3 regions of the Thermorhabdus hydrogeniformans genome follow, and region 1 is predicted to be linked to each of the others. Evidence: a T-box and tRNA genes for the amino acid it is inferred to sense, from the RefSeq annotation. Region 1 holds a T-box; the other regions hold tRNA genes.
What was found. A T-box is a leader RNA that pairs with one kind of tRNA and senses whether it is charged. The one in region 1 lies ahead of leuS (leucine--tRNA ligase), so its partner is inferred to be a tRNA-Leu.

Region 1 (11,744 bases):
GGGTTTTTAACGGCTCCGGTCACGTAGACCATTATCTTTTTAGGTTCCTCCTGCGCCACAGGGACCGACACCGGTACCGCCGGCCCCTCTTCCAGCTTAAAGGCCACATCCGGTTCCTCTTTAAAAAAGACGTAATAGACCATACCCCCGCTGAAAATCACCAAAGCCAGCAAGAGGCAAAGCAGTATTTGCTCACGTTTGCTGAAATTATACATAAACTCCACTCCCGCGCAAATCTACCTGGTTTCCTTTCGCGATATTCCCATTATTTCATAAATCATATCCATATTCAAACTGCTGCGCACCACCGCCGCCCACCGATCGTATTCTCTTTCTTTAAACATTTTAAAATCCACGGTAATTTCACGTCCTGTATTTATATCACCCCGGTATTTTGCTTCTTTCAAATTCTTTAAAAGCTTTGAAGCAAACTCCCCGCTTTCAAAAATTCCGTGCAGGTAAGTGCCCAGGACCCTGCCTTCGGAATTAACGGCCCCATCTAAAGCCATTACATTTTCGCCCAATCTCTTTTCGATGGATATAAAGCTTGAAGCGCCGTTGGAAAGCACGGTCTTTCCCATGTGAATTTCATAGCCTTCCACCCTGGCCCCGCCGAGGCATCCGGCAAAGCCCGCGAGCCCTTCAATCACCGTACCGGAAACCCTGGTGGTTACCTTTTCTCGTTCTATCTCTGTGTCAATATCCAGCAGCCCCAGCCCTTCGGCGTATTCCAGGTTACTTTCAATTCGATGCGGATCTCTTATGCTTCTGCCCAGCATCTGGTAGCCGCCGCAAATACCCATAATGACAGCGCCTTTATATAAAAGCTCCTTTATTTCCTCATGCCATCCCTGCCCCTTTAAAAATGTCAGGTCTTCTATGGTATTCTTGGTGCCCGGTATTATAACTAGGTCGGCGTCTCCAATCCTCGATCCCGGTGTAACATAAGAAAGTTTTACACCGGCGTATACGGAAAGGGGGACAAAGTCCGTAAAGTTGGATATATGCGGCAGGTACAGCACTTTAATAATAACGTCGTTTTGCGCTTTCAGGTCAACTTCCCGGCTTTTTAAGTCCCCTTCTGGAGATTGTTTTGATACCTCATTTATCTTTAATCTTAAAATCTCCGCGCGAGGCGAATCTTCCTCGTCTACATAGATGTCAGTATACGGAACCACCCCCAAAACCGGCCTTTTAATTATGCCTTCCAGCATCTCAAGGCCAGGCCTTAAAATCTCCAGATCTCCGCGAAATTTGTTAATCACTACGCCTTTTACCCTGGCTTTCTCGCTTTCGGAAAGCAGAAGCATGGTACCCGCCAGGGAGGCAAAAACACCGCCTTTATCGATATCGCCCACCAGTATGACCGGAGCGTCGACAAGCTCAGCCATGCCCATATTTACGATGTCACGGTCCCTCAGGTTTATTTCGGCGGGGCTCCCGGCGCCTTCTATGACTATAATATCGTTTTCTGCCGCAAGCCTGTCGTAGGCCTGTTTTACAATATCAAGCAGTTTCGGCTTGAACTCGTGGTAATCCGCGGCAGACAGGTTGCCATAGACCTTTCCCATTATTATTACCTGGCAGTTTTTATCGGAACTGGGTTTGAGAAGCACCGGGTTCATCAGGACAGAAGGTTCGACGCCGCAGGCTTCGGCCTGGGCCACCTGAGCCCGCCCCATTTCAAGGCCCTCGTTTGTTATAAAGGAGTTAAGAGCCATATTCTGAGATTTAAACGGGACCACCTTAAACCCGTCCTGTCTGAAAACCCGGCAGAGGCCGGCGACAAGGCGGCTTTTTCCCACCGAAGAGCCGGTACCCTGGACCATTATACACTTTGCCGTCATTGCAGAAACCCCCGGAGTATCACGTCTTCGGCCTCCTTTTCCGAAAGGCCGAGGGTCATCAGCTTTATCAACTGTTCTTCGGCTATCCTGCCAATGGCGGCTTCATGGGTGAGCTGTGCGTCCGGGTGTTCTGCCGAGATGGCGGGGGAAGAACTTATCCTGCCTTTGTCCATTATTATGGAGTCACATTCCACATGGCCCCTGGCGCGTGCCCTGGCAATCACATTGGGCCGGAAAATTTGTACGGAACTGTCCTTTGCCACCGATCGGGAAACCACCCGGGCGCTGCTTCCATCGCCCTCAAGCTCTATCAGCATTTCCGATATTGCCTCCTGGCGACCGTGGGTAAGAAGGCGTTCTGTTATGGCGAGGCTTGCACCTTCGGCCACTCTTGCTTTTGTCTCGCGGACGGTGCTGTCAACTCCTTTTATCTGGGTCAATTCCATTTCTACTGTTGAATCCTTTTCCATTATCAGGATGGTCTTGGGGTTTAACACCCTTTCGCCGGTGCCTTCACCTTCACCGTAGTGCTTTTCAACATACCTCATGCGCGCACCACGGCGCACGATAATCTCATGGATGCCGTCGTGCTGTGATTTTTTTGAACCGGGGTTATGTATCCCGCAGCCAGCGACTACGGTCACGTCGGAACCTTCCCCAATCTCTATGGTGTTGTAAACGACATCTATTACTCCAGACATGGTTATTAAAACCGGTATGTGAACGGCCTCATTTTTAGTACCCGGAGCTACAATGACATCGATTCCCGGCCTATCCTGCTTTGGTTTAACCTCGATATGGCGGGAAGACTGCCTTTGAATCCCCTGCCCGTCTTTTCTTATGTTAAAAGCGCCAGCGGGAATTTGATGCAAATCCGCCACCGTTTTTAACAGTTCCTGATCAATAGCAGTTAATTTCACCGGAATCACCCCCGCAATTTTCCTGCCAGCGGCATTTAAATCCTTCCTGCAGTATGGGCCACATCTTTTCCCTGCCGCCCATTTCCTTAATCTCGCCGTCAGCCATTAAAATAATCTCATCGGCAAGGGACAGTACCCTTTCATGATGGGTTATTACGATGCTGATTACATTGCCCTTTAAATGATAATTTCTTATTAATTGAAGAAGGTTTTCAAAGCTCCACAGATCCACCCCGGCTTCAGGCTCATCATAGATGATTGCTTTCGAGGGCCTCGCAAGGACCGTAGCAAGTTCTATCCGCTTTATTTCTCCACCCGAAAGGCTGTTGTCGCATTCCCTGTCAATGTAATCCTGAGGGCAGAGCCCCACGGCCCTCAGCCTGGCATATGACGTATCCTCTCCGTTGTGGGCCGAAATTTTCAGAAGGTCTTTTACTTTTAAACCCTTGAATCTTGGAGGGTTTTGAAAGGCGTAGCTTATGCCGAGATTGGCTCTCTCGGTAATGCTCATATCCGTTATGTCGGTGCCGTCAAGAAAGATTCTTCCACCCGAGTTTCTGTATATACCCATTATTACCTTTGCCAGGGAAGTTTTTCCGCCTCCATTGGGACCTGTTAAAGCGTAAAATTTGTTGTCTTCAAGCTCCAGATTTATATTTTTAAGGATAGATACATCCCCAGAGCCGTTTACAACATCCAAACTAACCGATTCCAATTTCAGCATATATTTCATCCTCTTTTCCGGTAATATTTTCTTGGTTTTATTCTTTAAATATTCTACATCACTTTACTGGGGATTACAATACGTTTGTTCTGCAACATGTGCGCGGCTTGTTATTTTACATAAAAAGCAAAATTAACATACCTTTAACCCAAATGATGCAACGTTTTCCCCTTACGTTGCTATCTTACACGAAAAACAAAATTAACCGGTTAAAATTTTAAAAGGATAGACTTGCAGTTTTGTTGCAAAAGTCTATCCTTAAATTAATATGCTTTACCGTTAAAGGGGCTCGCTCACTTTACCACAATATTGACAAGTTTTTTGGGCACTGTTACGACTTTAACCACATTTTTACCCTCAATGTAAGCCTGGACCTTTTCATGCTTTAATGCCGCTTCTTTAACCTCTTCATCGGTCGCCTCCGCGGGCAAATTGATTTTCCCACGGACTTTGCCGTTGACCTGCACCACTATTTCGAACTCATCTTCTTTTATCGCTTCTTCATCGTAGCAGGGCCAGCTTGCAAGGTGAATGCTCTTTTCATGGCCCAATTTCTCCCACAGCTCTTCGGTCATATGGGGTGCGAACGGTGCCAGCATCAATAGGAGGCTCTCCACCGCTTCTTTAATAACCGAACTCGAAACGGGTTTTTCCTTGAAGGCGTATAAGCCGTTCACCATCTCCATGATGGCGCTTATGGCGGTATTGAAATTGAACCTTTCATTTATATCTTCCGTCACCTTTTTTATGGTTTTGTGCACCAGCCTGCGCACTTCTCTGTCAACCGCTTCATCCGGGCAAGCCTCCCCCGTTCTGCTGGAAAGTTCGTTCACCAGCCTCCACACCCTCTGCAGGAACCTGAAAGACCCTTCTACCCCCTGGTCGCTCCACTCCAGGTCCTTTTCGGGCGGCGATGCAAACAGTATGAATAGCCTTGCAGTATCGGCGCCGTATTTTTCGATGATTTCCTCGGGACTTACTATATTGCCCAATGACTTTGACATCTTGGCCCCGTCTTTTAGAACCATACCTTGAGTCAACAGGTTCTGGAACGGTTCGTCGACCCCCACCAGACCGATGTCCCTCATGACCTTATTGAAGAATCTGGAATACATCAGGTGCAATATGGCATGTTCCACGCCGCCAATGTACTGGTCGACGGGCATCCAGTAGTCAAGCTTTTCTCTGTCAAAGGGCCGTTCGGTATTTCGTGGGTCGGTGTAGCGGTAATAATACCAGGAGGAGCACATAAAGGTATCCATTGTATCGGTTTCCCTGCGCGCAGGGCCTCCGCACCGGGGACATTCGGTGTTTAAAAACTCCTGGCATTCAAGTAAAGGCGAAGTGCCCCTGGGATTGAACTCCACTTCCGGCGGCAGCATCACCGGCAGGTCCTTTTCGGGGACCGGCACGATGCCGCATTTATCGCAGTAAACGATGGGAATGGGGGCTCCCCAGTACCTCTGGCGTGAAATCAGCCAGTCTCTCAGTTTGTAATTCACCTTAACCCTGCCTATGCCCTTCTCTTCCATATAACGGCCGATGGCCTTTATGGCTTCCATATTATCCATGCCGTCAAATCTGTCCGAATTGACCAGCCTGCCCCTATCTACATACGCTTCCGTCATTTCATCGGCTTTTAACTGCTTTTCCGACGGAGATACTACAATTTTTATGGGAAGACCGTATTTTCTGGCAAACTCAAAGTCCCTCTGGTCGTGGGCGGGGACACCCATTACCGCACCGGTACCGTAATCCAGGAGAACGTAATTGGCTATCCAGATTGGAACTTTCTCATTGTTCATCGGATTTACAGCATAGGCTCCTGTAAAAACGCCTTCTTTTTCGGTTTCATTGGAGGTCCTGGTTATTTCGCTGTACTTTTCCATTTTCTTTTTGAATTCTTTTACCGCCTCTTCCTGCTCCGTCCCGGCAGATAGTTTATCGACCAGGGGGTGCTCGGGGGCCAAAACCAGATAAGACACACCGTAAACCGTATCGGGTCTGGTGGTAAACACCGGAATCTTATCGCCGGTCTTTTCTGCCGAAAACGAAAATTCCACCCCTTCGCTCCTGCCAATCCAGTTTTCCTGCATTATCTTGACCTTGTCGGGCCATCCTGTAAGTTTTTCCAGATCCTTGAGCAATTCTTCCGCATAGTCCGTTATCCTGAAAAACCACTGTTCCAGATCCTTCTTGCCCACTTCTGCCCCGCACCGATGACATTTTCCATCAACCACCTGTTCGTTTGCCAGCACGGTGGCGCAGGAAGGACACCAGTTTACAAAAGCCTTTTTGCGGTATGCAAGGCCTCTCTCATAGAGCTTCAGGAAGAACCACTGGGTCCACCTGTAATAGCCGGGATGACATGTGGCCACTTCCCGGTCCCAGTCATAGCTCAGACCAAGGCTTTTCAGTTGACGCCTCATATTGTCAATATTGTCCCATGTCCACTTTGCCGGGTGAATGCCGTGTTTTATGGCCGCATTTTCGGCTGGGAGGCCGAAAGCGTCCCATCCCATTGGATGGAGTACATTGTAACCGTTCATTCTTTTAAAACGGGCCACCACATCGCCGATGGAGTAATTTCGCACATGGCCCATGTGAAGCTTCCCGGAAGGATAGGGAAACATTTCAAGGCAATAATACTTGGGCTTATTCGAGTCCTCTTCAACTTTATACAGTTTTTCTTCCGACCATTTTTTTTGCCATTTTTCTTCAATGGCCTTAAAATCGTAAACCATTCTGATACCTCCTTTTAACGCGAATAAAGATATAAACTATATAAATTAAAATAAATTAAAAGCTCCTCATCCCTTTTAGGGACGAGAAGCCCTTTCTCGCGGTACCACCCTAATTGGCAAAAAGCCCCCTCTTTGCATTTTAACGCCTGCCGGCCGAACTTTCAAGGCGAGTTCAAGGCATTTCCCTTTCCGGATTTTCACCCTCCTCCGGATCTCTGTGAAGGATTTTGCCCCTACTACTCCTTGTAAACTCCGTTTTCAATTATTTATTATATGAAATCTGGCAGGTTATGTCAATGTCCAGCCGTCTGGCATCGGCCCATAACCTCTCCAGCATGTAGTATTCTCTCTCGGGTTCATAAAAAATGTGAATCACCACATCGTTAAAATCAAGCAAGACCCATTTAGCCTCTTCATAACCTTCTTTGCCTCTCAGCTTATAGCCTTCTTCCATGAGTTTTTTCTCCACTTCATCGGCCAGTGCTTTTACATGAATTATCGACCTGCCTGTGGCTATAACGAAATAGTCGGCTATACTGGATATATCGCTGATATCAAGGATTACTATATCACGACCCTTTTTGTCGTCAAGGGTTTTTGCAGCTAATACGGCACAGGCTTTTGGGTCTTTTTCCATCCATTTCCCTCCACTTTTCAATTTACATCCTTTCCGATTATTACGGTAGTAAGCCCCGCTTGCAGCTGGGATTCTTCCTTCATCTCGGGTTTTGGAAAAATCTGTGCTATTTTTTCAGCATCGTCTTTCTTCTCTTTCGGGTATATAATTGTGGTGGTTTCATAGTCAAAGCTATCGGCGTTGGCTATTTTTACAACTTTAAAACCCCTGGCCTCAAGTTCCTTGGCTATTTTGGAAGCTATGCCGGAGGAACCGTTTCCGTTTAATACGGCAACCTTTGTATCGCCGCCGTCAAAAAATACGTCATTAATCAATTCATCCATCTGATACTGGTACGGTATATAATAACTCACGCCGGAAATATATCTGCCTTCTCCCGGCAACATGTACATCTGGATGTTTTCCTCTTTGATTTGCCTTGCCATATTGGCCAGCTTGGCCATTTCCAGCGGCGGTATATCCGTCTGGACGTTTTCCTGCACCGCGTCAATTATCCTGGGTAATTTTAAAAGAGTGGCGGGTTTTAAAAGCGTCCTGGCCAACGCTTCCACAAATTTTTGCTGGGCCCTCACCCTGGCTACATCTCCTTCGGGGTAATGCCTGTACCTGACGAATTGTTCGGCTTTCTCCCCGTCCAGCACCTGCAATCCGGGCTTTAAATCTATATGGAGGTTGCCCGCATTATCATCGTATTTTAAGCGTTTTTCTATATTCATTTCAACCCCGCCGACGGCATCCACTATGTCTCTAAACCCTTTGTAATTTACAACGACATAGTTATGAATAGGAACCCCCAAAAATTCCTTTACGGTTTTTACAGCCAGATCCGCTCCCCCGTAAGCCATGGCCGCATTAATTTTCTGGACTCCGACTCCCGGAATTTTAACCCGCGTATCCCTCGGTATAGACAAAACTTTGACATCCTTTTTCTTTTGGTCTATGCTAAAGACCATTATGGTGTCGGACCTGTGGCGGTTGTACTCTTCTTTTGCCCCAATGGTCCCTGCATCAAGGCCCAAAAGGAGTATGTTGAGGCGGCCTCCTTTCACGAATTCGTCGGTATTGGATATTTTATCGGAAGAGTTCGCCGCCGCCCCCTGGTGGTTCAAACTGTAAAAAACATAGTAAAACCCGCTGCCCACTGAAAGAACCACAAACAATACGGATAACAGGGTGTATTTCAAAATTTTTTTCATGGCTTCTCCTCTCTTCCCTTTTGCATGAGTAGGAAATTCCTGGCGTTTACGGTCCTTGGATGCAAAAGGCTTTTCCTGGCAAGCACGTATTTAATTGTCGAATCAAAAGCCAGCAGTACAGCTTCGTCCAGGTCTATACACGCCTTTTTCCTCATTTCCTCAACTCCGGGAAAGCTTCTGGCCGGTTCTATATAATCGGAAATAAAAATGATTTTATCGAGCAAAGTCATATTCACATCTCCGGTCGTGTGCGTTCTTACGGCTCGAAGGATATCTTCGTCTTGTATACCGTAAGCTTCCCGGGCATAGACTGCACCTAAAGGCCCGTGAATCAGCGCCGGTTCCGATTTTTCAATGTCATCTAACAGTATACCAAAATTTTCAGCCATTTTCAACTGAACGCTCGCGGGCAGGTCTTTGAGGCAATCGTGCACAAGGCCGGCCAATTCAGCCCTCTTTATATCGGCCCCAAAATGCCCGGCAAGCCCTGCGGCTGTTTGCGCAACGTTCAGGGAATGCAAAAAGCGCTCCGGAGTAAGGTTTGTCCTTAAATTTTCTATGATGTCATCTCTTGAAAGCATTTTATCACCTGTAGAGGCCGTTCTTTTTAATGTATGTTTCCACACTATCAGGCAGCAGATATTTTATGGAAAGGCCCTGCTTTACCCTGTTTCGTATATCGGTAGATGATATGTCAAGACCGGTTACCTCCATAGGATAAACATCTTTCCCGTAAAGGCGTTTTATCTCTTCCAGCTTTTTTTTCAATTCGGCTAAGTGATAGCCCGGCCGGGTGGCGGCAATGAAAGTGCAGTAATTCAACACCTCGGCCACATCTTTCCACGTTAAAATATCCAGAATGGCGTCGGCGCCGCTAATAAAAAAAAGAGAGGTATCTTTGCCGTACTCTATAGAAAACTGCCGGATGGTGTCTATTGTATAGGTATAACCGGGCCTGTCAATCTCCATCCTTGAAACTTTAAAAAAAGGATTGTCATTCACGGCAAGAACCGTCATCAGATACCTGTGTTCGGCTTCGGTAACTTTGTAGTTCTTTTTATGCGGCGGATTGCCCGCAGGAGTAAAAACGACTTCGTCCAGATTAAAGTTTATCCTGGCCGCCTCCGCCGTCACCAGGTGACCGTAGTGGATAGGGTCAAACGTACCCCCCATAATCCCTACCCTTTTCTTATTCGACAAATAAATCCTCCCCCACATACGCAACTCAAGTTTAATAGAAATTATACCATTTCGTGTTGCTTTTTTCAATTTAGTGTAAAGCCCTTTGTGCGAAATTTAAAAGAAGGTCAATCATTCCATATATAAAAATTCAGCCTCTCCTATTTTTACGGTATCTCCCTCTTTTATCCCTTCCTTTTTGAGGGCATCATCCAGACCGAGCCTTTTAAAAGTAATTTGAAGTCTTTTAACCGCCGACTCGTTCTCAAGGTCCGTCATGGCCACAAGGCGCTCCACAAGCTTGCCGGATACGTAAAAAACCCGCCCGCCCCGTTCCACTTTGAAAGGCTTTTCCTCCCGAAGCGTATACTGGCGAATCTCTTCGGCGTGAATGTCCTGCGGCATTTTTTCAAGCAAATTGGCGACTTTGTATACCAGTTCCTTTACTCCCTGGCCGGTAGCGCCGGAAATCGGAAGCACTTCCAAACCTTCCCGCTCAAGGGCGGACTTTATGCGCTCAAAATTTGCCCGGGCCTGGGGCAGGTCCATTTTGTTGGCGGCAATTATCTGTGGCTTTTGAGCGAGTTTTTCGCTGTACTCTTTTATTTCCCGGTTTATGATATAAAATCCCTCCACCGGATCATTTTCTAACCCTGCCGCATCTATTACATGGATGAGCAATCGAGTTCTTTCCACGTGCCTTAAAAACTCATGGCCAAGCCCCATGCCCTCATGGGCACCCTCGATTAGGCCCGGAATGTCCGCCACAACAAAACTTTTCCCCTCGCCGGGGCTTATGTCGACAACTCCGAGGTTGGGAGAAAGTGTCGTAAACGGATAATCGGCTATCTTGGGCCTGGCGGCCGTCATACGGGAAAGGAGGGTAGATTTGCCCGCATTGGGAAATCCTATTAATCCCACGTCCGCTAGAAGCTTTAACTCCAGGATGATCCACCGTGCTTCGCCGGGTTCGCCTTTTTCCGCAAAGTCCGGGGCTCTATGGACCGATGAGACGAACCTGGCGTTCCCCCTCCCGCCGCGGCCTCCTCTGGCTGCAATGAAAGTCTGGCCATTTTCCACCAGATCCGCCAGAACTTCGCCGCTCTGCGCGTCCTTCACCACTGTACCCGGGGGAACGCGAATGATTAAATCCTCGGCGCTTTTTCCTATTTTATTGGCCCCCTGGCCGTGTTCCCCTCTTTTCGCCTTGTAATGGACCTTGTACTTCAGATCCATCAGAGTGGAAAGATTTGAGTCCACCATCAATACCACGTCGCCGCCCTTGCCTCCGTCTCCGCCGCTCGGTCCGCCCCTTGGGACATACTTCTCTCTCCTGAAGGCCACCACTCCGTCACCGCCGTCGCCGGCTTTAACGAATATCTTCGCCCTGTCTATAAACACTTTCCATCACCTTTTTTAATTATACCAGTTTTACCCGTTCCTTCAACATTTCTTTATAAGGATTCCCCTTTTGAGCCATTTAAAAACAGGGCCTGAAAAGATTTATTTTGGGCAAGCCGGCATCTGACGCTCTTCCGGCATATTGACATTCTCCCTCATAGCGCTGGAGCAAATTTGAACATTTGAACCATTAAGTAAAATTTTTACGTCTTTTATGCCTTCATTTCCGTCAAAACCGACCATATAATTACTGATTTGCTTTCTGACGTTCGCTATATTTACGGAGTTGGCGTCAAAATCCTCACTTATTTCTACGGAAACATCGACGCCTTTCTGTCTCAGCGAACTTACAAGCTCCAGTAAAAAGCACATTATTCCGGGGTCCGTCAGAGCACAGATACGGCTCACAGTTTCATCGGCCTTTTTCAAATCTCTTATATATTCTAACACCCTGTCGTATTTCTTGAGCTGGATAAATCCGTATATTAGCTGAAGGTGGTTCTGAAAATCATGCCTGTACTGTCGGAAAATTTTAAATAAACTCCACCACTCCCTGTAAAGATTTTTCCTGCAGGCATCCTTAAAAGTCAACAGGCTCCCCGCGGTAAAAATGAGCAAGCATAATCCTGCGGCGGTCCTTATTAAACCCCCGTTGCCAGGTTTGAACAGCAGTGATAGCGATGCTGTTATGTTGATCAGGGCCTGGGTGCTTATAATTAACAGAAAAGTTAACCTGTTCAAAAACCCCAATCCTTTCCAATCTAAATAAAATTTCTATAGCTTAATTCTATATCTCCTTATTAATTTCCTCCTCCCCTTTTTACAAACAAAAAAAGCCCCAAAAAAGGGCGCCCCGAACAAATAAAGCTCCGTAAAGGAGCTTACATTTCAGCGTAAACACTCACCACTTTTTTATCCTTTCCTCTCTCCTCGAACTTCACATACCCATCCGTTTTTGCAAAAAGGGTATAGTCCACTCCCATCCCCACGTTTTTACCGGGATATATCTTTGTTCCTCTCTGGCGGACGAGAATACTGCCGGCAGTGACATACTGGCCGTCGTATCTTTTCACGCCCAGGCGTTTAGACTCACTGT
Region 2 (11,744 bases), on a different contig from region 1:
TTTACGATTGTTGGGGGGCTCCTTGGTGAGGGCAGCGCCATCGTAGTACCTGCTGACTCATCCATTAAAGAGATTAAGGATCTTAAGGACAAGAAAATTGCCACTGTCCGCATGGCTACTGGCGACATTGTAGTCAAAGCCCAGCTTATAAAAGACGGTCTGAAGCCAGAAGATCTTGAATATGTTGAATTTCCTTCGGCCACAGATTCCCTGGCAGCTCTGCAATCCGGCAAGGTGGATGCTGCCATCTCTTGGCCCCCTTACTCCGATGCTGCCATTAAGACCGGAGAGATTAAGGTTCTCAAGTGGACAGGTGACATGGCTCCCGGTCACCCCTGCTGCCGGGTTGTTTTCAACAATGACTTCGTTGCCAAAAACCCTGAGGCTGTGGTCAGTTTCCTAAAAGCTCTGATTAAAGCCGAGAAGTTTTTTAACGAAAACCCTGAAGAGAGTCTGAATATCGTAGCTGATGCCTTAAAGGTTGACAAAGATACCATCCGGGCTACCTTGGTAGACGAGAAGACCAGCCTGATTTCAGCAGACCCCAACAAGAAGGCGGTTTTTGAATTCTACGAAAATATGAAGAAAGTCGGATACCTGGAGCCGAACGCTAAAGACCCCGCAGGTAACATCGATACCAGCTTCTACAGGAAAGCCCTAAACGAGCTGGTCCAAGCCAACCCGGATGATGCATTCTACAGGAAAGCTTTGGAGAACTATCAGAAAAACAATGAATAAGCCTTTGCTGCAGGCCCTCTGCATAATTTTGGCCCCATGGGGCTTATGGCTATTGAGTTCGCAGGTGATTTAACGAAGGAGGGGAACCATGGTAGAGATCAGTATTCGTAATATTGAAATGTATTTCCCAGTCAACAAAGTGCCGGTCAAGGTCTTGGACGGGGTAAACTTGGATATCCATAAGGGGGAGTTTGTCAGCATCATAGGGCCCAGCGGCTGCGGCAAAAGCACCCTCATTAGCCTGGTGGCCGGGCTCCAGTTCCCCAACAGCGGTGAAGTATCAGTCAACAATCGGAAGGTGACCGGTCCTGGCTCTGACCGCGGAGTGGTATTTCAAGATTATACCCTCTTTCCGTGGATGACCACCCTGGAAAACATCGTTTTTGCCCTGGAAGAAGTGGAAAAAGGTTTGAGTAAAAAAGACTTACGGGTCAAAGCACGACAATTCCTGGATATCGTGGGCTTAGGAGATTTTGCCAATAACTACCCCGGCGAACTTTCCGGCGGCATGCAGCAGCGGGTAGCCATCGCCCGAGCCTTTGCCTTAAATCCCAGAATATTGTTGATGGATGAGCCTTTCGGGGCTGCCGATGCCCTGACCAGAGTCCATCTCCAGGACCTCCTCCTGCATCTTTGGGAATCTGACCGCAAGACCGTTTTATTAGTAACCCACGATATAGACGAGGCCCTAATCCTGTCCGACCGGATCGTGGTTATGACTCGACGGCCAAGCAGGGTTAAACAGATAGTTGAGGTTAATTTTGAGCGTCCGAGAAACCGGACCGGCCTTACACGGTCTTCCGAATATATCGCTTTAAAATCCCATCTATTATCTTTACTTTATGACGAATTATCCGAACCTTTAGCACAACAAAAGGAGAAGCTTGAGATTATGGGTGAGCTGTTAGGAAAGGGGGTATCCAAGCAATGTACAGCAAAACAGTTACCAGACTAGGTGCGGCCATCATTTGGCTTGCCTTGCTGGCAGTGGTGCAGGTTCCGGATGCTGCGGAGCAGCAGATTGAATCAAAAGTCTTGTATACCGGGCTTATATTGGGTATACTTGGATACCTTGCTTTTATCAACTGCTTAAACGCAGGAGGCAGGGTCGACGATGATTACCTTCAAAACAAAAGTGATGTTCTAAGCATTATAGGCATTATAATCTTAACCTGGGAAATAACCGTTGCCAAACTGGGGCTTGGGTCCCCCATCTTCTGGATTGCCCCCGCCAAAGTGCTGGTGGCTTTATATGAAGACCTGAGCTTTCTGAGTCAAAGTTTTCTCAGTTCTATGAAGCTGCTGCTTGGAGGTTATTTTCTGGCACTGCTATCTGCCATCCCCTTGGGACTTTGGATCGGCTGGAACAGGAGGCTGCTGCTGGCGGTATACCCCATCACCAAGATCGCTTCTCCGATCCCCCCTACGGTCTTACTTCCTTATGCCTTGATGATTTTTAAAACCATCGACCAAGCGGCAATGTTCATCATCTTCATCGGTGCTTTCTGGCCGGTACTAATCAACACTCTTCACGGGGTTTTTAATGTTGATTACAGGCTGATTAACTCAGCAAAAAGCTTTGGGATAAGCAATGGCAAATTGCTGCTCCGGGTACTGCTGCCCGGGGCAGCCCCCGGTATTTTCTCCGGAGCCATGGTGGGTCTGGTTCTTTCCTTCATTATGCTGACCGTAGCCGAAATGGTGGGTGCTGATGCCGGCCTGGGTTATTATGTTTCATACTATGCCGATATGACAGAATTTGACAAGGTCTTGGCAGGCATTATCTTCATCGGTATTGTGGTCACAGGTGTGGTCTATATATTTGATAAGATTCGGCACTACTGCCTGCGCTGGCAGAGAAATTCAAAAAATATATATACATAATATTGACGATGTAAAGCGCCAAAAGATGTAGAGCGGGTTATAGGGCTATTGCGTCGCGAAATAACCACACGAAATAACTCCAGGCTCTTGACATATTTCATTCGGTATGGTAATATAATTTCTGCATTATGAAGTGCCGAAGTGGTGGAATTGGCAGACGCGCTAGATTCAGGGTCTAGTGTGCATTACGCACGTAGGGGTTCGAATCCCCTCTTCGGCACCAACCCCAATTTACAGCACATGCCATAGTTTAATAAATTATTAATAAATATGGTTGTAGTAGATTGCACTTTTTTAAAAATAAAATTTTCGTTACATAACACTTTTTGAAAGATGCGGTAACGGATTTCTATGCCGTTATAAAAGATTATACACATTCAAGCCTTAAAAATTTTAAGAGAAGCACCACCCCCTTGCCTTTAAAAAGGTGGGTGGCTCTTTTTATTTGGAGGATAAAACATGAGCCTCAGGATTATTTATGGCCGGGCTGGAACCGGTAAAACTAGGCTTTGCCTCGATGAAATCAGACAAAGACTTACGGAAAAGGGAGACTTTCCGCTTATTTTACTCGTCCCGGAACAATTTTCCCTTGAGGCGGAAAAGAATATTTCGGGCATTGCGGAAGAAGGCGGACTTATAAGAGTCCAGGTGCTCAGCTTTAAACGTATGGCCCAGAGGGTCCTGAGCGAAGTGGGCGGGATTTCTTTTAAGCATATAGACCGGGCCGGAAAATGCATGATCCTTTACAGGATTTTCAAAGAAAAAAGCGGAGAGCTCAGGGTTTTCAAAAGAGCCTCGGCCAGAAAGGGTTTTGTACCGGAAGTCATAGAGCTTTTCGAGGAGCTGAAGCGATACGGCATTTCCTGCAGCAAACTACAGGCGGCAAAGGATGGCCTTTCCGATAGTTCGCCGTTAAAAAACAAGCTCTCGGACATAGTCCTGATATTTGAGGAATTCGAAAAAAGGCTTCACCGGGAATACATAGACCAGGAGGACGACATTTTCCTTCTCGCTCAAAAGCTTCCGGAGTCAAAAGAACTTGACGGTGCGGAAATATGGATAGACGGCTTTTCAGGGTTTACTCCCCAGGAATACCGCGTGATTGCGGAACTCTTTAAAAAAGCAAGAAGGGTAAACGTGACCGTATGCGCCGACTTTTTAAGTGAAATTTATGACATTGACGAGACGGATGTATTCTTCCCCACCAAGCTTTCAGCCGCCAGGCTGATTAAAATGGCAAAGGATGAAGGCATAGAAGTGGAGCGGGCGGTTTCGCTGAACGATAAGAGCCCCGTGAGGTTCGAGGGCAGCGCCGAACTAAAACACCTTGAATCCCAATTTTTTGCCTTCCCTTACAGAAAGTTCAGGGAAAAGACGCGCGATATCGAAATTTTTTATGCAAAAAACATGTACTCGGAAGCCGAAGCCGTCGCACGGGCTATTGTGGGGCTTTCAAGGGAAAGGGGGCTTCGCTTCCGCGACATGGCGGTGTTGTGCGGCGACCTGGAGGCGTATGAAGGCGTAATTTCCGCCGTTTTTAGCGAGTACGACATCCCTTTTTTCATTGACAGGAAGAGGGGCATTATGGACCACCCCCTGGTTATGCTGATTACATCCGCCCTTGAAATTTACTCTAAAAATTGGTCCTGCGAGCCGGTTTTTCGCTATCTAAAGACCGGCCTTGCCGGAATTCCCGCCGCCGACGTCGACTTAATCGAAAACTACGTGCTGGCATACGGCATAAGGGGGAACATGTGGACAAAAGATCGGGACTGGGAATTTAATTTCAGTTCCGCCTTTGACGAAGAGGAAAAGGCTTACGACGAAGAAACCCTGAAAAGAATAAATTCAATAAGAAAAAAAATAGTCGGCCCTCTTGCCGGCTTTCATCAAAAAATCAAGGGTAGAAGGAAGGCCGTTGATATATGCACGGCGCTGTTCGAATTTTTATGCGATTTGGACGTCTTAAACAGGATTGACGACCTTGTGGAGGAATTCAAGGAGCAGGGAAGGCTGGACCTTGCCGCCGAATACGGCCGAATCTGGAATATAGCGATGCAGGTGTTGGACCAGGTGGTAAGAGCCATGGGAGATACCCTGATGAACGTGGAGGAGTTCACGGAAGTGCTTGCGCTGGGCTTTGAAAGTTTCAAGCTGGGCCTCATTCCTCCATCCTTAGACCAGGTGCTTGTGGGGAGCATCGAAAGATCCAAATGCGATGAAGTGAGGGCGCTTTTCATAGTCGGCGCCAATGACGGCAGGTTTCCCAGGGCAAAACTTAAAGAAGGGATTCTGAGCGATGAAGACAGGAAAACCCTGCAGGACCATAATATCGAACTTGCCCCTGATTCCAAGTCAAAGGCCTTCGAAGAGCAGTATCTGGTATATTTCGCCTTCACCCGGGCGTCGGGTTACCTGAGAATCAGCTTTCCCGTGGCCGACAGCCGGGGCAGAGCCCTGAGACCGTCAATGGTGCTATCCCGGTTGAAGAGGGTATTCCCGCACATAACCGTTGAGAGCGACCTGGTGGAGAGCGATTCAGACGGGGAAAATCTGGAGCGGGTGACTCTGCCGGTTCCCACGTTTAACGAGCTTGTTTCCAATCTGAGAAAGCATATAACCAGGGGAAAAATGAATCCCCTGTGGTGGGATGTCTACGGATGGTACACAGGAGATGAACGCTGGCTTAAAAAATGCGAGGAAATAACGGCAGGGTTGTTTTATAAAAACTCCGTCCAGCCGCTGGGTCGGGAGCGGGCAAAGAGGCTCTACAGGGCGCCGGTGCGATCCAGCGTGTCCAGGATGGAAAAATACGCATCATGCCCTTTTTCGTATTTCGCCAGGTACGGCCTGAAGGCCCGGGAACGGCGGGTATATGAGATCACCGCGCCGGACCTCGGAAGCTTTATGCACCTCGTAATAGACAGATTTTCCAAGCTTGTGGAAGAAGAAAAAATCTCCTGGCGGGACCTTGAAATGGAATTTATAGAAAACACCGTATCGACGATAGTGGACCAGATCGTTTCAGACATGTCCGGCGCCATTTTTGCCAGCTCTTCCCGCTACGGATATCTGGCACGAAGGCTGAAAAAGATGCTGGCCCGTACCATGTGGATGATTGTGAAGCATATAAAAATGGGAAAATTCCTGCCGGTGGGGTATGAGCTCTCATTTGGCATGCAGGGCGGCCTCCCGCCGGTGGAGCTTGAACTGGAATCCGGCGAAAAGATAATCCTCACCGGAAAGGTGGACAGGGTCGATGTGCTGGAGACCGGTGAGGGAACGTATATAAGGATTATCGATTACAAGTCCGGGAACAAGGATTTTGACCTGTCAGACGTTTATTACGGCATCGACCTGCAGCTGGTGGCATACCTGGGAGCTCTTACGGAAAACCTGGAGGGTTTTAAGTCCCCCGTTCTTCCCGCAGGCATATTGTATTTTAGAATCCAGGACCCATTTGTAAGAAAAGAAGGCGAAATGTCCGGGGAGGAGATAGAAAGGGAAATTATGAAAAAATTCAGGATGCGGGGGCTTCTGCTGGAGGAGGTGAATGTGATAAGGGGAATGGACACGGAGATTTCGGGGGATTCCCTCATTTTGCCCGTAAGGATTAACAGAGATGAGAGCATAAGCAAGACATCATCGGTGGCCAGCTTGAAACAGTTTAACCTTTTGATGGAGCACGTGCGGGGGCTTCTGAGGGAAATGGGCCGTGAAATGCTCCGCGGCGAAATCCCCATAAAGCCGTATAAAAAAGGTGACGTCACCCCCTGCGGCTTTTGTGAATACAGGCCGGTGTGTAAATTTGACAGCATTATAGACGGGAACAGCTACAGGGTGCTGAAAAACCTGAAGGGCAAAGAAATCTGGAACATTCTGGACAGTGGGGCCAGCGGCAATTTTCAGGGAACGATGGCTAAAATAGATTGATATATTACGCTAAACAGATCGATATAATACTTTATTGCGGCAGGTGAGAGTTTTGGGAAAAACCGGATGGACCAGGGAACAGGAAAAGGCAATGGAGGCGGGGGGCTGCAACCTCCTCGTGGCGGCGGCGGCGGGAGCCGGCAAAACCGCGGTCCTGGTGGAAAGAATCATTCGGAAGATAATTAGTTCCGAAAATCCCGTGGATATAGACCGGCTCCTTGTCGTCACTTTTACAAATGCGGCGGCGGCCGAAATGAGAGAGAGGATTGCCGACCGCATTGAAAAGGAACTGGATAAAAACCCAGGCAGCCGCCGGCTCCAGCGGCAGCTTTCTCTTTTAAGCAGGGCTTCGATCACCACCATACACTCGTTCTGCCTTGATGTGGTGAAAAATCATTTTCACATGGTGGATCTGGATCCGAACTTCAGGGTGGCTGATGCCACGGAAGCCCTGCTTCTAAAGCAGGAAGCCCTGGAAGAGCTTTTTGAAGACGTTTACGATGAAGAAAATATAGATGAAAACTTCTTAAAACTGGTGGAGTGCTACGGGGGCCAGAGGGGCGACCAGAAGCTGCAGCATATGGTGCTGGATCTGTATGACTTTACTCAGAGCCTTCCCTGGCCTCAAAAGTGGCTTCTGGAAATGGCGGAAGATTTTAATGTGGATTCCAATTTTGATTTTTCCAGGAGCAAGTGGGCGAAAGTGCTGATGAACACCGCCAGGATTGAAATTTCCGGCCTTCTTTCTATAATAAACGACGCCGTAAAGATTATCGAAAAGAACGCCCAGCTGACCCCATACCTCGATTGTTTTTGCGAAGATGCCCGTATGCTTCAGAGCCTTATGGACATAAGTGAAGGGAAGTGGGGGGATTTTATTACCGCCCTTTGCAATGCCGGCTTTCAAAAACTGAAGCCCTGCCGCTGTGATGACAAAAAGCTGCAGGAAAGGGTAAAAAAGATGCGCGCCGAAGTCAGGGACCGCCTTGCGAAAATTACAGGAGCCCTTGCATCCTATGACGGCGACAGAATTATAGAGGACTCAAGGAAGCTGTACCCGTTGATTCGAAGGCTTAGTCGTCTTGTGATGGATTTTGGCGCAAAGTACAGGGAAAAGAAAGCCGAGCGAGGGGTTATAGATTTTAACGATATTGAGCACTACTGCCTGCAGATCCTTACGACGGTGGACGGCGATGGAAACATCCTTCCGTCCCGGGCGGCCCTGGACCTCAGGAAGAGATTTGATGAAATTATGATAGACGAATACCAGGACAGCAACATGGTTCAGGAGGTAATCCTCAACATTATTTCGCGAAATAGCGAAGGCCTGCCCAATATGTTCATGGTTGGCGATGTGAAACAGAGCATATACAGGTTCAGACAGGCTAAGCCGGAGCTTTTTTTGGAAAAATACCGAAGTTATTCCGAAGGGGAAGGCGAAAAACAGAGGAAGATCCTGCTGTACAGGAATTTCAGGAGCAGGCGGGAAATAATAGATGCCGTGAATTTCGTGTTCGGCCAGATCATGTCCCTCAATGTGGGCGAACTGGAATACGACGGAGGGGAAATACTGAAGCCCGGGGCGGCCTATGAAACGCCGGAGGATTCAAAATACATAACGGGAGGGCCAGTGGAAATACACATTATAGAAAAGGCGCCCGGCGAGGAATCGTTACAGGTGGAGGATCAAGATGAGCCGGGCGATGGTGGGGGGGAAAGTCCCGCCCTCCTTCTCGAGCCTTTTGAAGAACCCGCTTCATTGGAAACGGAACCGAAAGACTCAGGCATGGAAGCCGGTGAGGAACCCGACGCCATTCAGGCCGAGGCCAGGATCGTGGCGGCCAGGATAAGGGAGCTCGTGGACTCCGATGGCGAAGGGGGGTGGTATGCCGTCTTCGATAAAAAAGAAGGCAGATTCAGACCCCTCAGATACGGCGATATAGTCATCCTTCTCCGTTCCACGCGGGATTATGCCCCTGTTTTCATGGAAGAGCTTTCGGCGGCGGGGATACCGGTTTATGCGGACCTGGATACGGGGTATTTTGATTCGGTAGAGGTCCAGACCATGATCTCCCTTCTGAAAATCATCGACAATCCCCTGCAGGATATTCCCCTCCTTTCGGTGCTGCGCTCGCCCATAGGAGGTTTTTCCGAACGGGAACTGGCGGACATAAGGATAAAAGGGAGGGAGGGGTGTTTTTACGAAGCCCTGGAAAAATTTTCTTCCATGGGTGATGATGAGATGTCGTGCCGAGAAGATGAAATTCCATGGGATGGCGGCGAATCCCTGAGAAAGACCCGGGAAAAAGTCAGGAAATTTATAGATAAACTTTCAGGATGGAGAAAAAGAGCGCTTTACATGAACACCGGCGAGCTGATATGGCACCTTTACACCCAAACGGGGTATTACAGTTTTGTCGGGGCTTTGCCGGGCGGGAAAGAAAGGCAGGCCAACCTGCGGGCGCTTTTTGAAAGGGCGAGGGAATACGAAAAAACCAGCTTCAAGGGCCTTTTTAATTTTATAAACTTCATCGAAAAATTAAAGGCCGGCGGGCAGGATATGGGAAGCGCCAAAGTACTGAGCGAGCATGACGACGTTGTCAGGATTATGAGCGTACACAAAAGCAAGGGGCTGGAATTCCCGGTGGTCATACTGGCCGGTTGCGGGAAGAAGTTCAACATGCAGGATATGAACAGGAGCGTGCTGTTTCACCAGGACCTGGGATTCGGGCCGGACGTGGTGGACGCGGACCGGAGGATAACATACCCCACGGTGCAAAAGCAGGCCATAAAACAGAAGATTAGGCTTGAAACCCTCTCCGAGGAAATGAGGATCCTCTATGTGGCCCTTACCAGGGCGAGGGAAAAGCTGATACTCACGGGGACGGTGGACAGTGTCAGAAAATCAGTCGGGAAATGGGCAGGCGCTTTGAGGGTTCAGGGGAAAAAAATCCCCGAGTATGAAATACTCCGGGGCCAAAATTACCTTGACTGGATAGGCGCCGCCCTGATGAGGCACGGGGGGTTGAAAGATTTGAGAGTGCTGGCGCAAATGGAGGATGATAACTTCCTTCCGGGCGGCGATTCCAATCCGGCGCTCATTCAAGACACCTCCGCATGGAAGGTGTTTTTCCACCGCAAAAAGGACGTCCTGGGCATGGAGAAAGAGGAAATGCGTGAAAGACAGGATTTCGAGAAAATGCTGCGGGATATGCGTGGAAAAATCGGGGCCAGTCCCTACGGTGAAATTATAGAAAAAAGGCTTTCCTGGCGGTATCCATATGCGGCTTCCACCAGGGTACCCACAAAGATTTCGGTGACCGAACTTGCCCGCATGGCCGGTTCAGAAACGGATGCGGAGGATGCGGCGGGCATTTTTCTTGAAACTCTTGTTAAAAGACCGGAATTTCTGGAATCCAAAAAAGGCCTCACCGCCGTGGAAAAAGGGACGGCCATGCATTTCGTGATGCGGCGCCTGGACCTTGCCCGCGTGGGAAGTGAAGGGGATATAAAAGCCCAGGTGGATGAGATGGCGGAAGACAACCTGCTTTCTCCGGAAGAGGCCGCTGCCGTCGATGTGGGAAAAATTGCGGAGTTTTTCTCCATGCCGCTTGGCAAAAGGATGCTGGCCTCGAAGAATGTGAGGCGGGAAGTGCCTTTCATCATTACCCTGGATGCGCGGGAAATCTATGACCTGCCCGAAGGGTATCCCGAGGAAAAGGTCGTGCTCCAGGGCGTGATAGACTGCTATTTCGAAGAAGAGGGCGGAATCGTGCTCATAGATTATAAAACCGACCGGGTCTACCCGGAGCGGATAGACGAGCTGAAGGAGAGGTACAGAATGCAGGTGGAGTACTACGCCAGGGCTCTGGAAAAAATTACAAAAATGCCGGTGAAGGAAAAGTATCTGTGCCTGTTTTTTGCTCCACCGGACAGCCGCCTGATATCGTATTAGACCATATCCGGCAAAGACATGGAGGTGATTTTTTTGAGAATACTGCACACGTCCGACTGGCATCTGGGGAAGTGCCTGGAAGAAATATCCAGGCTGGAAGAGCAGCGGGGGTTTGTCGACGAACTCTGCCAGATTGCCGATGAAGAGGGAGTGGATGTTGTTCTCATTTCCGGAGACGTATTCGACACCTATACGCCACCTTCCGCCGCGGAAAGCCTTTATTTTTACGCCGTGGAACGGCTGTCCCGGGGCGGAGAGCGGGCGGTGATAGTCATAGCCGGCAATCACGACAGCCCCGAGCGCCTGTGCGCGGCGAACCCTCTCAGTTACAGAAGCGGGATAATCACTCTGGGACTCCCTTCCAGCATACCGCTGGACTGTCAGACCGGAGGTGGGGTAAAGATTGTAAAGGCCGGGCCCGCCTGGCTTGAACTAAGGATTGAGGGCGTGCCCCACAGTGCGGTGATAATAGCCCTCCCCTACCCTTCCGAGGCCAGACTTTCGGAACTTCTGACACAGAGGGCCGACGAAGACGAACTGCAGTCGGCCTACTCCCAAAAAATAAAGACCATCTTCCGCGAACTTTCACGCAATTTCAGAGACGACACCGTAAATCTTGTGACCAGCCATCTTTACATGCTGGGCGGCAGAGAATCGGGTTCCGAGCGCCCCATACAGCTGGGCGGTGCGCTCACCGTAACACCCGACGCCCTGCCCGAAAACGCCCATTACGTGGCCCTCGGGCACCTTCACAGGCCCCAGGCGGTAAAGGATGCCCCCGTCCCCGCCTATTATTCCGGCTCACCCATTGCCTACAGCTTTTCTGAAGCGGATTACAGCAAAGTGGTTTACCTGGTAGACGCGTCTCCCAAAAAGGAGGCCGGGGTAAAGCAGATTTACATAAAGGCCGGAAAAAAACTTTTTCAGTGGAAGGCCGGGAGCATCGAGGAAGCTTTCAGGAAATGTGAAGAAAACCGCGGCATTGACGCTTACATAGACCTGGAAATAAGGACCGACAGAGTAATATCCGCCGAAGAACAGAAAAAGCTGAGAGAGCTGGTCCCCGGCATTGTAAATATCAGACCGGTGATTTTGGGTCAGAATTCAGCGAACGGCGGCGATTACGAAGGCAGGGAAAATAAGAGGCTGGATGAGCTTTTCTGCGAGTTTTACAGGTATAAGACGGGGACTGAAATCCGCCGGGAACTTCTGGACGCTTTCCTTGAAGTTATAG
Region 3 (9,349 bases), on a different contig from region 1:
TTCAAATCTCTGCCGCTTTCCACTGATTTTTTTCTCCAGTATTCCGTCTCCGTCGGTGTCGGCCCAACCGGCTTCCTTTAGAATCTGCCGGGCGCTGGCCTGGTTGAAAGTTATATGTCTGATCTGGGAATTGTATGCCCAGGAAAAGGGCAGCACGGGTCCGTCGATGACAATGCCCTTGCCGAGAGTGGTATCCTGCAGTATTTTATTTCTGTCTATTCCCATCAAAATAGCCCTTCGGACGTTCGCATCTTTGAAAATGCTTTTGTTAAGGTTAAGTGCCATGAATTCAAAGTATCTGGATGAATACTGTATTAGATTTATATGGCTTATACCCTGAAATATGCCCCAGTCCTGGGGGTCAACGGGGATAATATCAACCTTCTCATGCTTTAACGCCTCTTTCATGGAATTTTTGTCGGGAAAAATTTTTATGGTTATGTCTTCGATGTAAGGCTTTTTACCGTAATAATTTTCGTTCCTCTTCAATAAGATGGACTCGCTGTCTTTTTTGACAAACCTGTATTTGCCCGTGCCGACGGGAACCGCCTGAAGCGCGTTTTGGCCCGGACCGGCCGCCCTTTTTTCTGCATCCCGCTGCACCTGAATTAAAGAAGCCGGCAATATCCCCCTCGCCATGGCGTACAGGAATCCGGCATCCGGCTTATATAGGGAGACTACAAACGTCCCTTCACCGGTGGCGCTGAAGCTCTCAATATTGTCGAACTCCGGAAATAACGGAGCCCTGCCCTGATTTTTTTGCTTTTTCCGAAGTTCGACTATCCTGTCAAATGTGGCTTTAACATCCGCCGACGTAAAAATCTTACCGTCATGCCATTTTACGCCATCCCGCAAGTAAAAGGTGTACGTCCTGCCGTCATCGGAAATATCCCAGGATTTTGCAAGACCTGGCTGAATCCTGCCCTGCTCGTCAATTTTGACAAGGCCTTCATAAATTAATCCCGCTATGGCTTTTTCTTCGTCCGTCTGAACCTGTAAAGGATCCAGCGCCAATGGGGATACGGCGGCAATTGCGACGCCGCCCCCGCTTTTGGGGCCGCTACTGGTTTGGCCGCCCGACTTTTTTTCCTGGGCGGAACCGGCGGGACTATTGGAACATGCCGTAAGAAATATAGCCAGAAGCAAAACGGCCGAAACGATTTTTGTTTTTCTCATGGCTGGCCTCCTGCAGGTGTTTATAAAAATTATATTGTACGACTTGCAGGCAGTCAATTTCCACATTATGTAAAATGTTTCTGCAAATATCCGCCACTTGAAGAATGGCAGTATTACACTCAAGGGTTAATGCTTGAAAAAGCCCTGCAAATCCGATAATAATTATATATAAAAATAAAAAAAATAAAAAAAGGAGGCAGCATATGGAAAGGACATTTGTGATGATAAAACCCGACGGTGTAAAACGCGGGCTTACAGGCGCAATCCTGCAAAGGTATGAACAAAAGGGCCTTAGGATAATCGCCGCAAAGCTTGTAAACGTTTCAAGGGAACTGGCGGAAAAGCATTACCAGGAACATGCTTCAAAACCCTTTTTCGCCGAGCTTATTGATTATATCACTTCGGGGCCGGTTTTCGCCATGGTACTGGAAGGCCCCCAGGCCGTGAAACTTGTCCGCCTTCTAAACGGCGCCACAAAGGTGGAAGAAGCCCTCCCCGGCACCATCCGCGGCGACTTTGCCACCTCCACCACCAAAAACCTGGTACACGGGTCAGACAGCATTGAAAGCGCAAAACGTGAAATAGCCATCTGGTTTCCCGAACTCTAATCTAATTCAATCTATTTCATCCTCACCAGCTTGGGATTTTCTATGATGCCCGGTATCCGGCCCCGTTTCGCCACAGGCCTTCCGTCCACCATTTTCAAATCCATGGTCATATCTATGGGCGATGCCCCTGATATGTAACTCCCCACCCCGAAGGCGTCGGCTCCGGCATCCGACAGCTCCCTTATCCTTTCTGGTGTAAGGCCCCCGGAAACAAAGATTTTCACAAAGCCGTAGCCCTTCTGGTCAAGCCTCTTTCTTACCTCATTCACCAGTGCGGCGGTAACCCCTCCCCTTTCGCCGGGGGTATCCAGCCTCACCCCTTCCAGGGAGCGGCCCAGGGCCTCGGCCACGGCCAGCGCCTCTTCGGCTTCGTCTTTGAACGTATCCACCAGGATTATCCGGGGGGAATCGGGGGGCATTATTTCATCGTAAACCCTGGCCACCGACACCGTATCACCGGCAACGATAACGGCCGCGTGCGGTATTGTCCCCGAAGGTTCCCGCCCAAGCAACTTTGCGGCCAGTATGCAGCTGGCGTTGCTGGCCCCACCGACCACCGCCGCCCTTTCCATAACCGGTGCCACAGCCGGGTGGACGTGCCTTGCGCCGAAGCATATAAATACTTTATCCCCCGCCGCCTCACGACACTGCCGTGCGGCCGTGGCCCACGCGCTGGAATGGGCCAGCATCCCAAGCAAAACCGTCTCATACATGCCAAACTCCTCATAGGGGCCTTTTATCCTCATTACCGTGTCCTTGGGTTCAAAGGTTTCTCCTTCCGGCAAAGCGTAGACTTCCACATTTTTATCTTTCAGAAGATTTATTACTTCTTCCACACCGCAAATAACTCCGGATTTTCTGGGAAATACTTCCGCCACCACTTCCTTCCCGGCCAGCCCCATATACCTTAATATCTCCATGGTCTTTATAAAATAGATATCGGTGGTGGTCCCCGCCATTATCTCATCGTGGTTTGCCGAAAAAAACGCCCTTTGGGGCTCGACTTTGAAATCCTTTACATCCTGTAAGGTTCTGATTCTTTCTATCATATGTACAACCTCTCCTTCAATGTTTTATAAAACTCATGACCACGGCCACTATCCCTGCAGCGGTCATCGGGCCGATGGGGACACCCTTAAAAAAGGCCACTCCTATCACCGAACCCAGGACTATCCCCACAACAATGGACGGTTCGGTGTTAATCAGACCAAGCCCCCTGCCTGAAAGGACAACCGTGAGGGCTCCGGCGAACAGAGCCACCAGAGCAACAGGGCTGGTCAGCACTGCCTGGATGTCTCTCAAAGTAATCTTTCCGGTTACAAAGGGTGTCAGGATCCCAATGGTAAGAATAATAATGCCCAGCCTGATGGCGTTTTTATCCAGATATGAGAGCACTTCCTTCAAATCCAGCAACTTTAAACCGAGCACTACGACGGCCGCCAGTGCCAGGGAATTATTGCGGCTCAAAACGCCCAGGTTGAGGATGATTAACATCGCCAGTATCCCCTGATCCATTTAAAAACGTTCCTCCTTAAAGTTCATATAATCTCCTGTACCACCTGTAAGCGGTCTTTACCCTGGCTACAAAGCTCCTGGTTTCAACAAATGGTATCTTTTCTTCCTTCCCGCCCTTCAGCTGGCCGTTTTTCAGCCAGTTGGTCACATTTCCAACGCCTCCGTTATATGCCGCCAGGGCGAGGGTAACATCCCCGTTGAATTCTTTAAGAAGGGTCGCCAGGTACCACGTCCCAATTTTAATGTTTATATCCGGGTGCTCGAGGTCGTCTACGTCGAAATCATCGATGCCCATCTTTTCCGCCGCCCAGGCGGCGGTTTCCGGCATGAGCTGCATGAGGCCTACCGCGCCTTTGTCGGATACGACCTGCGGTGAAAATCCACTTTCCACCTTGATTACGGCCGCAACCAGGTAGGGGTCTACGCCGTAGTCGCCGGAATACCTGACTATTGAATTTTTAAATTTAAGAGGATACAGGTATTTCATAAACCAGGAAATATTGTTGTACAGCGCCAGTACTCCAACAACTATAACCAAAATTGCGGCGATTCTTTTTGTCACGATAGCTTCAATTCCCCCCATATTCTGTCTACCTGTCTTTTTGTTTCTTCAATACTTCCGCCGTTATCTATAACCCTGTGGGCGAATTTGAGTTTTTCTTCCAGGGGCATCTGGGCCCGTATCCTCTCCAGCGCTTCTGCGAAGCCCATGGATTTTTCCCGGAAAAGCAGTCTTTCCAGCTGGGTCTTTTCGTCGACGGCCACCAGCCATACTTCATCCACCAGCAGGTCAAGACCTATCTCCAGGAGCAGGGCCGCGTCCACAACCACAACGCTTTCATTTTTTTCTCTGAAAGTTTTAAGCCGCCTTTTAATTTCTTCCACTATCCTGGGATGCGTGATGCGGTTTAAGGTTTCCAGCTCTTTTTCATCTGAAAAGACTATGTGTGCCAGTTTTTTCCTGTCGATGTTCCCGTCTTCCCGTAATATCCCCTTCCCGAAGTGCTCGACAACTTCCGCCCAGGCGGGTTTTCCAGGTTGCATTATCTCTTTTGCTATCTCATCCGCATCTATTATAGCAGCACCCTTTTGCTTAAGCAACATGGAAACGGTGCTCTTGCCGCTGGCAATACCGCCGGTAAGACCTATCACCTTCAAAACTCATCCCTCCCCAAAATTAAAGCTCCTCCCAGGTACGTCCCACTTTAATATCCACTAACAGAGGCACTTTCAGGGGGATGGCGTTTTCCATATCGTATTTCACAATCCTTTTGACATCTTCAAGTTCATCTTCCGGCACGTCAAAGATGAGCTCGTCATGGATCTGCAGGAGAATTTTGGCTTTCAGGTTGTTTTGCCTTAAATCCCGATAAACTTTGACCATGGCCACTTTTATGATGTCGGCGGCGCTGCCCTGAATGGGGGTATTCATGGCCACCCGCTCGGCAAAGGACCTCAAATTGTAATTCCTGCTGTTTATATCCGGGATATAGCGCCTGCGGTTCAAAATGGTGGTCACGTATCCCGTAAGCCTTGCGTTCCTGATGGTTTCCCGCACGTAGTTTCTGACCCCCGGATATCTTTGAAAATAGGCCTCTATATAGTCCTGAGCCTCTTTGTTTGAAATGCCGAGGCTCTGTGCAAGACCGTAATCGCTGATGCCGTAAACGATGCCGAAATTCACCGCTTTCGCCCGGTCCCTTAAATCCGGTGTAACTTCATCGGGCGGGATTCCAAATACCTCGCTGGCCGTACGGGTATGGATGTCCTCGCCTTTGATAAAGGATTCCATCAGACTTTCGTCACCGGAGATATGCGCAAGCACTCTGAGCTCTATCTGGGAGTAGTCCCCCGACAGCAGCAGATGCCCGGGCCCGTCTGCCACAAAAACTCCGCGGATGCGTCTTCCCACTTCGGTTTTGACCGGAATGTTCTGCAGGTTGGGTTCGGTACTGCTGATGCGGCCGGTGGAAGTCACGGTCTGATTCAGGCTGGTATAAATCTTCCCGGTGGTTTTATCCGCCAGCGCCAGCAGGCCCTCGGCATAGGTGGACTTCATCTTCATCAGGAAACGGTATTCCAGTATTTTTTCGATTACGGGGTGACAGGGTTTGAGCTTTTCCAGCACTTCCGCATCTGTGGAATAGCCGGTCTTTTTCTTTTTTATCACCGGCAGGGAAAGCTTTTCAAACAGGACCTCCCCCAGTTGTTTGGGGGAATTGATATTGAATTCCATACCGGCCAGTCCGTATATTTCTGCACTAAGTTTGTCCAGTTTTTTGCCAAACTCTTCTGAAAGCGCCTTTAGTTTTTCACAATCCACTTTAAAACCCGTCAGTTCCATGTCCGCCAGGACAAAGCTGAGCGGCATTTCCACTTCATAAAAGAGCTGCTTCATGTCGCAATCTTCAAGCCTCTGTTCAAGAACTTCCTTCAGGTCCTTTAACACCGCGGTTTTTTGCCCCGGGTCTGCCGCATCCCGCAACTCCGCGCCAAGGTACTCAAAGGCAATGTCCTCCAGGTCGTATCGGGGCTTTGATGGATCTAGCAGATATGCCGCGAGCATGGTGTCAAAACTGCAGCAAAAATCCATGCCCATCCTTTTCAGGGCATTTTTCGTAAACTTTCCGTCATGGGCGATTTTCTCTATCCCGGGGTCCTTTAAAATGGCAGCAAGCTTAAATTTCGCTTCGGGATTCATGTTAATTAATTCCCATGGCACATAATAAAGGCCTTCACCTGTCGCAAGACTTATACCCTTTATGGTGGCCTCCAGAGAATTCTGCTTACATGCGTCTAATAAAAGGCTCAGGGTCTTTGACGAGTGTATTTCCTCCACGGCGGCATTTAAACCGGCCACATCCCCTACATGGCGGGATACCGCCCCGCCGGTGGCCCCTTTCACACGCGGGCGCTCTATTTTATTTATCAGGCTGTTAAATTCCAGCTCCCTGAACAGCTTTAACAACTTTTCATAATCGGGCTCCCGGCGCTTGAAATCTTCAAAATCAAAAGCAAGATCCACATCCCTTACAATGGTGGCCAGGTACTTGCTGACCCGGGCTTGCTGGCTGTAGTGCTCGATAACGTCTTTTATCTTTCCTTTGATCCTGTCGGTATTTTCCAGCAGGTTCTCCACGGAGCCGAACTCACGGATAAGCTTTGCGGCGGTCTTTTCCCCCACATTTGGCACTCCCGGTATGTTATCCGACGCGTCTCCCATGAGCCCTTTCATATCAGGTATGGATTCGGGGGGGATGCCAAAGCGCTCCACCACCTTCTCAGGATCGAATATTTCCAGTTCCGTAATGCCCTTTTTGGTCAGCAGGACATTCGTCATGGGCGACACCAGTTGAAGCGCATCCCTGTCGCCGGTCAATATCAGTGAAAAAACACCCGATTCTTCCGCTTTCCTGGACACGGTCCCCAGCACATCGTCGGCCTCAAAGCCGTCTATTTCCAGGTATTTTATGTTAAGGGCTTTTAATATGTCTTTCAATATATCAAACTGCCCTATGAGTTCTTCGGGAGTCCCCGGCCTGGTGGCCTTGTAGGCCGCATATTCGGTGTGCCTGAAGGTGGGGCCCTTTTTGTCGAAAGCCACGGCCACGTAATCGGGATTCTCTTCTTTCAGTATTTTAAAAAGCATATTGGTAAAACCATACACCGCATTGGTATGTACGCCTCTGGAGGTCCGCAGCGGCGGCAGGGCGTGAAAAGCCCTGTGCAGCAGGCTGTTGCCATCTATGAGCAGGATCTTTTTCATTATTTTCACCCCGATACTATTATTTCACCAAAAACTTTCAAATACCTGCCGGTAATGAAAAAAAAGCAAAATATAAACGGCTGATTGCCATATTTCGCCATATTATGACAAAAATAACATTTTAATACCTATATTCTCTTTACTTCTTCGACAAAAAATGCAATATATAGTAGAAGAAGTGTGAGGAGTTGATGAGTTCGTGGTAGATGAAATATTTAAAGATATTGGAAAAAAAATCAGGCACATCCGCCTGAAACAAAATCTCACCCAGGAAGAACTCGGCGAAAAAGCGAACCTCCACTACAGCTATATAGGTCAGATGGAAAGAGGGGATAAGGTTCCTTCTTTAAAGACTCTTAACAAAATAGCAAAGGCGTTAAACGTAAGTCTGGATTATGTTCTTGAAGGAACAAAAAACTGCGAAGAGAGCTGCTCCGCCGACGATTCCATTAGCGAACTCATTCACCTATTAAAATCAAGACCTCCAAAACAAATGGAAATGCTTATTTCCATATTCAAAACCATCATCGCGGAATTTGATAAATATGAAAAAATAGCAGAAAATGAGGAAAAATAAAAAGTCGCTGAAAAGCGACCTTTATTTTTAGATATCACGCCGCCGATGCGGCACTACTTATCATATCTGGTGCCGAAGGCGGGAGTCGAACCCGCACGGGTTTAGGGCCCACCGGATTTTGAGTCCGGCGCGTCTGCCAATTCCACCACTTCGGCACAAATGCAATAATATATTAACATATCTTACAGAAGATTTCAAGTGGATATCCCTGCTTTGTGCGGATATCCTTCTTTTGTTTCCATTTGTTTTCATTCCACCGAAGCAACATTTTCATTTTATTCTTTTTTATTCTATTTTCATACTCCCCCCAATAATTTCTCGAGGTTTTCCGGACCCTTTTTGCTTCTTGTGATATGCGTCACAGATTTTATAAGACAGCACGATTATCATAGATATAGAATAAATTTTAAAACTCAGGGAGGATGAGCTCATGTTTTGTTATCAGTGCGAGCAGACGCCAAAAGGGGGCTGCACCAGAACAGGAGTGTGCGGCAAAAACGAGGATATTGCCAGCCTCCAGGATATCATCATATTCGGGTTGAAAGGCATTTCCGCTTACGCCGTGCACGCCCGGGAACTGGGATTTACAGACCCGGAAGTGGACGCCACCATCGAAGAAGCCCTTTACATGACCCTTACCAACGTCAATTTCAACCTGCAGGAACACATAAACATGGCCATGAAGGTGGGAAGGGCCACCATTAAGGTTATGGAGCTTTTAGACAAAGCCCACACCTCAAAATTCGGCGTCCCCAGCCCAGTTTTTGTTACCGAGGATAAAATCGAAGGCCATTGTATTCTGGTTACCGGCCACAATTTACACGCCCTGGAGGAGCTGCTGAAACAATCCGAGGGCAAGGGCGTAAACGTGTATACCCATTCGGAAATGCTCCCGGCCCACGGTTATCCCGAGCTGAAAAAATACAGGCACCTCAAAGGAAACATCGGCAAATCCTGGACGGACCAGCGCAGGGTTTTTGAGGAGTTCCCCGGAGCCATACTCGGCACCACCAACTGCATAATGCCGATTAAAGGCACATACTCCGACCGGTTCTTTTCCTATGAGATAGCCGGCCTTGAAGGCGTTCAGAAAATCGAAAACGACGACTTCACACCCATCATTGAAAAAGCGCTGTCGCTGCCCGAAGCCCATGTCGAGTCGGACAGAGTCATAGCTACGGGTTTCCACCACGAAAATGTGCTGAAACTGGCCCCCGATATCATCGATGCCGTAAAATCCGGCAAAATCAAAAAGTTCTTTGTCATAGCCGGCTGCGACACCCCCGGCAGCGGCGGAGATTACTACAGGGAACTGGCCATGGCCCTGCCCAAAGATTGCGTGATTCTGACAACATCCTGCGGCAAGTTCCGCTTCAACGATGTAGATTACGGCACGGTGCCCGGGACGGACATCCCGCGGTATATCGATCTGGGCCAGTGCAACAACTCCATTTCAGCCGTAAAAATAGCCGCGGCTCTGGCCGAAGCCTTTAACTGTTCGGTCAACGAACTTCCTCTCAATATTGTCCTGTCATGGTTCGAGCAAAAAGCTGTGGCAATACTTTTGGGCCTCTTCAGCCTTGGCATTCAAAATATTTATATCGGACCCAGACCGCCGGAATTCATTACACCCGGTGTTTTGAAGGTGCTTCAGGAGAATTTCAATCTGAAATTGATCGGCGACGTCAAAACAGACCTGGCCCGGAT

Region 2: it encodes a tRNA-Leu, which carries the amino acid that the T-box ahead of leuS (leucine--tRNA ligase) is inferred to sense. The anticodon was not compared.
Region 3: it encodes a tRNA-Leu, which carries the amino acid that the T-box ahead of leuS (leucine--tRNA ligase) is inferred to sense. The anticodon was not compared.

What each region holds. Positions count from the first base shown of each region.
Region 1 covers NZ_JBJYKD010000004.1:105,809-117,552, reverse strand. The annotation lists gene ACKX14_RS03285 (helix-hairpin-helix domain-containing protein) at 1-215, opposite strand, end outside; gene ACKX14_RS03280 (cobyric acid synthase) at 237-1,847, opposite strand; gene ACKX14_RS03275 (SufB/SufD family protein) at 1,844-2,767, opposite strand; gene ACKX14_RS03270 (ABC transporter ATP-binding protein) at 2,748-3,491, opposite strand; gene leuS (leucine--tRNA ligase) at 3,785-6,235, opposite strand; T-box leader at 6,310-6,494, opposite strand; gene rsfS (ribosome silencing factor) at 6,498-6,872, opposite strand; gene ACKX14_RS03255 (LCP family protein) at 6,890-8,068, opposite strand; gene yqeK (bis(5'-nucleosyl)-tetraphosphatase (symmetrical) YqeK) at 8,065-8,649, opposite strand; gene nadD (nicotinate-nucleotide adenylyltransferase) at 8,654-9,268, opposite strand; gene obgE (GTPase ObgE) at 9,380-10,648, opposite strand; gene ACKX14_RS03235 (Spo0B domain-containing protein) at 10,751-11,389, opposite strand; gene rpmA (50S ribosomal protein L27) at 11,530-11,744, opposite strand, start outside.
Region 2 covers NZ_JBJYKD010000019.1:38,690-50,433, forward strand. The annotation lists gene ACKX14_RS10240 (ABC transporter substrate-binding protein) at 1-738, shown strand, start outside; gene ACKX14_RS10245 (ABC transporter ATP-binding protein) at 827-1,693, shown strand; gene ACKX14_RS10250 (ABC transporter permease) at 1,666-2,622, shown strand; tRNA gene ACKX14_RS10255 (tRNA-Leu) at 2,758-2,845, shown strand; gene addB (helicase-exonuclease AddAB subunit AddB) at 3,082-6,555, shown strand; gene addA (helicase-exonuclease AddAB subunit AddA) at 6,599-10,510, shown strand; gene ACKX14_RS10270 (exonuclease SbcCD subunit D) at 10,544-11,744, shown strand, end outside.
Region 3 covers NZ_JBJYKD010000052.1:195-9,543, reverse strand. The annotation lists gene ACKX14_RS15070 (ABC transporter substrate-binding protein) at 1-1,176, opposite strand, end outside; gene ndk (nucleoside-diphosphate kinase) at 1,380-1,784, shown strand; gene ACKX14_RS15060 (nicotinate phosphoribosyltransferase) at 1,796-2,833, opposite strand; gene ACKX14_RS15055 (DUF441 domain-containing protein) at 2,850-3,299, opposite strand; gene ACKX14_RS15050 (lytic transglycosylase domain-containing protein) at 3,316-3,861, opposite strand; gene coaE (dephospho-CoA kinase) at 3,858-4,457, opposite strand; gene polA (DNA polymerase I) at 4,477-7,065, opposite strand; gene ACKX14_RS15035 (helix-turn-helix domain-containing protein) at 7,265-7,642, shown strand; tRNA gene ACKX14_RS15030 (tRNA-Leu) at 7,710-7,797, opposite strand; gene hcp (hydroxylamine reductase) at 8,073-9,349, shown strand, end outside.